Regions from separate parts of the Mesorhizobium sp. M0437 genome, predicted to be linked through region 1. Evidence: predicted binding sites of a transcription regulator. Region 1 holds the regulator's gene; the other holds the start of a gene.
The links. Region 1 encodes LexA, which represses DNA repair genes until DNA is damaged. Its sites were predicted from a motif close to TGTTCNNNNTGTGTTCNG; they were not measured.
Positions count from the first base shown of each region.

Region 2: the regulator LexA is predicted to act here: its motif matches at 1,339-1,356, upstream of NKI72_RS28760 (ATP-dependent helicase).

Region 1 is NZ_JAMYRK010000066.1:5,246-8,665, forward strand. Features, by position in the region: gene NKI72_RS28265 (ComEC/Rec2 family competence protein) at 1-1,255, shown strand, start outside; gene lexA (transcriptional repressor LexA) at 1,249-1,983, opposite strand; gene kynU (kynureninase) at 2,431-3,420, shown strand, end outside.
Region 2 is NZ_JAMYRK010000069.1:13,983-17,402, reverse strand. Features, by position in the region: gene NKI72_RS28765 (glucose/quinate/shikimate family membrane-bound PQQ-dependent dehydrogenase) at 1-1,145, opposite strand, end outside; gene NKI72_RS28760 (ATP-dependent helicase) at 1,398-3,420, shown strand, end outside.

The DNA of each region.
Region 1 (3,420 bases):
CATGCTGGCGGTGATGCTTATCGCCGTGCTGTTCGACCGGGCCGCGCTCACCATGCGCAACCTGGCGATCTCGGCCATCGCGGTCATCCTGGTGTCGCCGCACGAGGTGGTCGGTCCGAGTTTCCAGATGTCCTTCGCCGCGACGGCGGCCCTTGTCGGCGCCTATGCAGGCTGGTCCGATTACCGCGCCGGCAGGGCCACCACGCCGCCGCCGCGGCAGTCGCCGCTACGCTTTGCCACTCGAAAGGTCCTGCTGGGCATGTGCGGTCTGGCGATGACCTCGATCATTGCAGGGAGCGCCACGGCGCTTTTCGCCATATGGCATTTCCAGCGCGTGGCGCCGCTCAGCCTGTTCGCCAATCTGGCCATCATGCCCATCGTGTCACTGGTCGTCATGCCCTTCGCCGTTCTCAGCGCGCTGGCGATGCCGTTCGGTGCGGATGGCCCTTTTCTCTATGTCATGGGCAAGGGGCTGACGGCGATGATCGCCCTGTCCGGGTGGATCTCGGAGCGCTCGCCGATCGATGCGGTCGGGCTGATTTCGCTGAGATCCGTCCTTCTGGTGACGATCGCCCTCGTCATTGCCAGCATGGCGACGACGTGGTTGCGGCTGGCGGCACTTCCTTTTGCGCTCGCCGGCTTGCTGACGACAACGCAGACACGCATACCCGACGTATTGGTCTCGGAGGACGCACGGCTGGTCGCGCTGCCGATCGGCAGCGGTGAACTCGCGGTCAACCGGGCACGCCCGAATGAGTTCACCATCGACAACTGGAAACGCGCGCTCACATCAGAGGCTATCGTCGCGCCGGAAACACCTGGAAAGAACGACCCGCAATTCGACATTGCCGATCCGGCCGACCTACCGCCGGGCATGCCGTTCATTTGCACGGACGGCCTCTGCCTTGCCAGGCATCCATCCGGCGCGATCATCGCGCAAGCCAAGGACCGCGATACTGCGCGGCCAGCCTGCGCCTTTGCCAGCTTGATCGTCATCGACGACGCCACCGCCCATAACCCCTGCTACTACGACCGGCTGGTCCTCGTCGTCACCAAACGGCAACTGGCGCGCGCGGGAAGTGCCGCCGTCTATTTCGATCCACAAGCGGCAACACGCGCCGAGATCCGCTTCGCCGTCGAAAAATCATACCGGCCCTGGCACGTGCAGCGGAAATTTTCACGCGCGGCACGGGGCCTGCCGCCATACCGCCGGGCCGACAACCCCAAAGCCGGCGCCAAGGGCGGAGCTCAGTAGCGGCGGATCAGTCCGACGAGCTTGCCCTGCACCTTGACCCTGTCTGGTCCGAAGATGCGCGTCTCGTAGGCCGGATTGGCGGCTTCCAGGGCGATCGAGGCGCCCTTGCGGCGGAACCGCTTCAGCGTCGCTTCCTCCTCGTCGACCAGTGCCACCACGATCTCACCGGGGCTCGCCGTATCGGCATTGCGGATGATCACCGTGTCGCCGTCGAAAATGCCGGCCTCGATCATCGAATCGCCTTTGACCTCAAGCGCATAATGCTCGCCGCCCATGATCATATCCGGCGGCACCGAAATCGAATGCGTCTGGTGCTGGATGGCGTCGATCGGCACACCGGCAGCGATGCGGCCCATCACTGGGATCGAAACGGCGGCGACGACATCGTCGTCATTTCCGGCTGCGGGCACGCGCGACGATGTCGGCTTGCCTTGCCGAGGGGCGCCTTGCCCAAGACTGCCCTGGATGACACTCGGCGAGAACTTGCGTGCCGCATTGAGGCCGGGGGCGATCGAGTCAGGCAGGCGTAGCACCTCCAGCGCACGGGCCCGGTTGGGCAAACGGCGAATGAAGCCGCGCTCCTCCAGCGCCGTAATCAGCCGGTGGATTCCGGATTTGGAAGCCAGGTCGAGCGCTTCCTTCATCTCGTCGAATGAAGGCGGGATACCGCTTTCCTTCAACCTTTCGTGGATGAACATAAGCAGTTCGTGTTGTTTGCGTGTCAGCATAGCGACCCCCAACAGAATCAGAAAAACAAACCCAGAACAAACACTATCTGTTCCAGTTGTGTTCCGCAACTGTTTAAAGTTTAATGAATGCGTTAAGGCTCGGGAAACAAACGACGTCCCCTACCGGCGTACCGCATTTTCACCGCCGCGAGCCTCATCGCCTTGATTCTGCTTTCGTTTGCGCCCTTCTGGCCTCCTAGAAGGCGGCACTGGCATCGGCCGTCGGTCGGCAAAAGGCACGGAATTGAACCCGTATCGACTGTGCGGTTTGGTCAATGCACCGTGAACGAAACGAACTCAAAACGCCAACCTCGGGTTAAGTCCCGGTTTCCACCGCCTGGTCAGGCTGCTTCTCGCCGGTGGAGCCTTGCTGCGCGCAACCAAGTAATGGAAGAACAGTCGATGCGTGTCCGGCGTTGCGTTGGATCTTGGGGGAGCAGACAAATCATGACAGGAATTCCCGATCTCGTGGCCATAAAGGCGATGGATGCCGCGGATCCGCTGCGCGCGATGCGCGACCGCTTTGTGTTGCCGCAAGGAGTGATCTATCTCGACGGCAATTCGCTAGGAGCTGCTTCACGTGCCGCTTTCGATGAACTGCACAAGGCCGCGACCGAAGAATGGTCGCATGATCTCATCCGCGCATGGAACACGGCCGGCTGGTTCAACATGCCGCTTGAACTTGGCGACCAGCTCGGGCGCCTGATCGGGGCCGCGGCCGGCCAGACAGTGGTCTGCGACACGACATCGGTCAATATCTACAAGCTGCTGCACGCCGCCATGGCCATGCGACCGGAGCGGCAGGTCATCGTCGCCGAGGGCGATAGTTTTCCGACGGACCTCTACATGGCCGAGGGTGTGGTTTCGACGCGAAAAGATACGCTGCTGCGCCTCTCGGGAGTCGACGCGCCGACCATCGAAGAGCTGATCGACGAACGCACCGCTGTGGTGCTGGTCAACCACGTCAACTATAAGTCGGGCGAACTGCGCGACATGCCGGCGCTGACGCGCAGGGCTCAGGAAGCCGGGGCGATGATCGTCTGGGATCTCTGCCACACTGCCGGCGCGATGCCAGTCGAACTCGACAAGGCAAACGCCGATTTTGCCGTTGGCTGCACCTACAAATATCTGAATGGCGGCCCGGGCGCGCCTGCCTTCATCTATGCGGCTGAGCGGCATCTTTCCGACATCCAGCAGCCGCTCACCGGCTGGTGGGGCCATGCACGGCCCTTCGCCTTCGAGCCAGGCTATGCGGCCGGCACCGGCATCCGCCGGTTTCTGTGCGGCACACAGCCGGTCCTGTCGATGCGCACGCTGAAGGGCGCGCTCGACATCTGGAACGATGTCGACATGACGGCGGTGCGCAAGAAGAGCATCGCGCTGGCGGATCTGTTCATCGAGCTTGTCGAGGCAAAGTGCGGCACTTACGGGCTCACG
Region 2 (3,420 bases), on a different contig from region 1:
TAGGTCTGGCCCGGCGGCAGCGGCGTCGTCTGGTCCGGATTGCCGGAATCCCAGTTCCACAACAGCGCGCCGGTGTCGGCATCGTAGGCACGAATGACCCCGGACGGCTCCTGCGTCGAATAATTGTCGTTGACCGCGCCGCCGACGATGATCTTGTTGGCGACGATCAGCGGCGCCGAGGTCGAATAATAATAGCCCGGCTTCGGATATGGCATGTTGGCGACCAGGTTCAGCGTGCCGCCTTCGGCGAAAGTCGGGCAGACCTGGCCATTCGCCGCATCGAGCGCGATCAGCCGGGCGTCGGATGTCGGCAGGTAGATGCGTGTGGCGCAGGGCTGGCCAGCGGCGACCCTGGCATCGGCATAATAGGACACGCCGCGGCAGGTCTGGTGCTGGCGGTCCTTGTTGAGCTTGACCTGCGGATCGAAGCGCCATTTCTCCTTACCGCTCGCGGCATCGATGGCGATGGCGAAATTATGCGGCGTGCAGATGTAGAGCGTGTCGGCGATTTTTAGCGGCGTCACCTGATAGGTCGTCTCGCCGATGTCGTCGGGCCCTTTCACGTCGCCGGTGCGATAGGTCCAGGCCGGCTGCAGATTGGCGACGTTTTCGGCGGTGATCTGGTCGAGCGGCGAATAGCGCTGGCCATATTGCGTGCGACCGTAATAGTGCCATTCGCCAGCCGGCACGTTGCCGCCGAGATCGGCCGTCGGCGTCACCTTGTCGGTGTTGAGTTCACCCGCAATATCCTTTGGATCGGTCGTCATCGAATAGCCGGCGACCGCAAGCGAGGCCAGCACGGCGAGGATCAGCGGCGCGCGTCCGTCGGGACCGGTAAGCCCGCGCCGCGCCCATGGCGTCAACAGCCATAGCGCGACAAGCACGATGATGCCGCCGCGCGGGCCGAGCTCCCACCAGTCGAAGCCAATCTCCCAGACCGCCCAGGCGAGCGTGCCGAGCACGATCGCCGCGTAGAGCCACAGCGCCGTGGATCTGCGCCTGTAGAGCAGCCAGGCCGCGACAAGGAAAGCTAGACCGACGATGACGTAGTACCAGCTGCCGCCCAGCGTCACGAGCCAGATGCCGCCGCCGCCAACCGCCAGGCCGATGAGGAAAAGGATCAGGGAGGTAATGACCACAGCCAAGACGGTGCTCCTTCGACTGGTGCGCTCCGCGACGCGTCCATGGGCAACCCGGCATTGCGCTCCTGCCCCCACGCAACTTTCTCCGGCCCGCTTCCCCTGTCAAGCAAGCTCGGCGTTTTACGGTGCCGACCCATCGCAAGCCCGGCGTTTTGGTTAGCGGACCCATCCAGATTGTGAGTCCACCGACTGGACAGAGAACAAAACGGAGACACTTCTGGCCTTTCGCTGCCGAATCACTACATTCGGGGAGAGATGTCCGGCTTTTCGGAAGACATGCCTTTTTTTGACGAACCGAACGCGCGGCCCGTGGCCCCGTCGGGCATTGCCGCGCGCGCCATGGCTGCCCGCAGCAACCAGAACAATGCGCCCGACTATCTCAAGGGGTTGAACCCCGAGCAGCGGCTGGCGGTTGAGACCACTGAAGGCCCGGTTCTGGTGTTGGCCGGCGCCGGCACCGGCAAGACGCGCGTCCTGACCACCCGCATCGCCCACATCCTTGCCACCGGCAAGGCTTTCCCGTCGCAGATCCTCGCCGTCACCTTCACCAACAAGGCGGCGCGCGAGATGAAGCAGCGCATCGGCCTGTTGATCGGCGAAGGCAATGTCGAGGGCATGCCGTGGCTCGGCACCTTCCACTCGATTGGAGTGAAGCTGCTGCGCAGACATGCCGAGCTGGCCGGGCTCAAATCCGACTTCACCATTCTCGACACGGACGACGTGGTGCGCCTGATCAAGCAGCTTATCCAGGCCGAAGGGCTGGACGACAAGCGCTGGCCGGCCAAGCAGTTCGCCCAGATGATCGACGGCTGGAAGAACAAGGGCCTCGGTCCCGCCGACATCCCCGAGGGCGATGCCCGTGCCTTCGCCAACGGCAAGGGCCGCGAGCTCTACAAGGCCTATCAGGAGCGGCTGAAAACGCTGAACGCTTGCGACTTCGGCGATCTCCTGTGCCATCCGATCCGCATCTTCCGCGCCAATCCGGACGTGCTGAAGGAATACCACAAGCGCTTCCGCTACATCCTCGTCGACGAATATCAGGACACCAACACCGCCCAGTACATGTGGCTGCGGCTCTTGGCGCAGCGGCCGCAATCCTCCCCCCTTGAGGGGGAGGTGCCGGCTGCGCGGGCGGTGGGGGTTGCCGCAGAAGGCACCGCTAGAGCGTCGAGCACTGCCGCCGGTAGGTCGAGCACTGCCGCACGGACCCCACCCGACCGGGCTTTGCCCGGCCACCCTCCCCTCAAGGGGGAGGGAAGCCCGCGCCTGTCCACCGTAAATATCTGCTGCGTCGGCGACGACGACCAGTCGATCTATGGCTGGCGCGGCGCCGAGGTCGACAACATCCTGCGCTTCGACAAGGATTTTCCCGGCGCCACCATCATCCGGCTGGAGCGCAACTATCGCTCGACCGCGCACATCCTCGGCACCGCCTCCCACCTCATCGCCCACAATGAGGGCCGCTTCGGCAAGACGCTGTTCACCGAAAAGATCGCCGAGGACGACGAGAAGGTGCATGTCCATGCCGCCTGGGATTCCGAAGAGGAGGCCCGCGCCGTCGGCGAGACCATCGAGGCCTACCAGCGCCAGAAGCACAATCTCAACGACATGGCGATTCTCGTCCGCGCCTCCTTCCAGATGCGCGAATTCGAGGATCGCTTCGTCACGCTCGGCCTCAATTACCGCGTCATCGGCGGCCCGCGCTTCTACGAGCGGCTCGAGATTCGCGATGCGCTGGCTTTCTTTCGCGTCGTCGCGCAAGGCGCCGACGACCTCGCCTTCGAGCGCATCGTCAACGTGCCGAAGCGCGGCTTGGGCGAGGCCACCATCCGCCAGATCCACGACACCGCACGGGCGCTGCGCATCCCGATGCTGGAGGCGGCGGCAAAACTTGCCGAGAGCGACGAGCTGAAGCCCAAGCCGCGCGCGGCACTGCGCGAGGTATCGGCCAATTTCGAACGCTGGCAAAAGGCTCTCGAAACCACGCCGCACACCGAGCTCGCCGAGACCATTCTGGAGGAGAGCGGCTACACCGACATGTGGAAGAACGACCGCTCGGTCGAAGCGCCCGGTCGGCTCGAGAACTTAAAAGAACTGATCCGCTCCATGGAGGAGTATGAATCGCTGCGCTCTTTCCTCGAACATGTCGCGCTGGTGATGGACGCCGAGCAGAACGCCGAGCTCGACGCCGTCAACATCATGACGCTGCATTCGGCCAAGGGCCTCGAATTCGAAACCGTGTTCCTGCCCGGCTGGGAAGAAGGCCTGTTCCCGCACC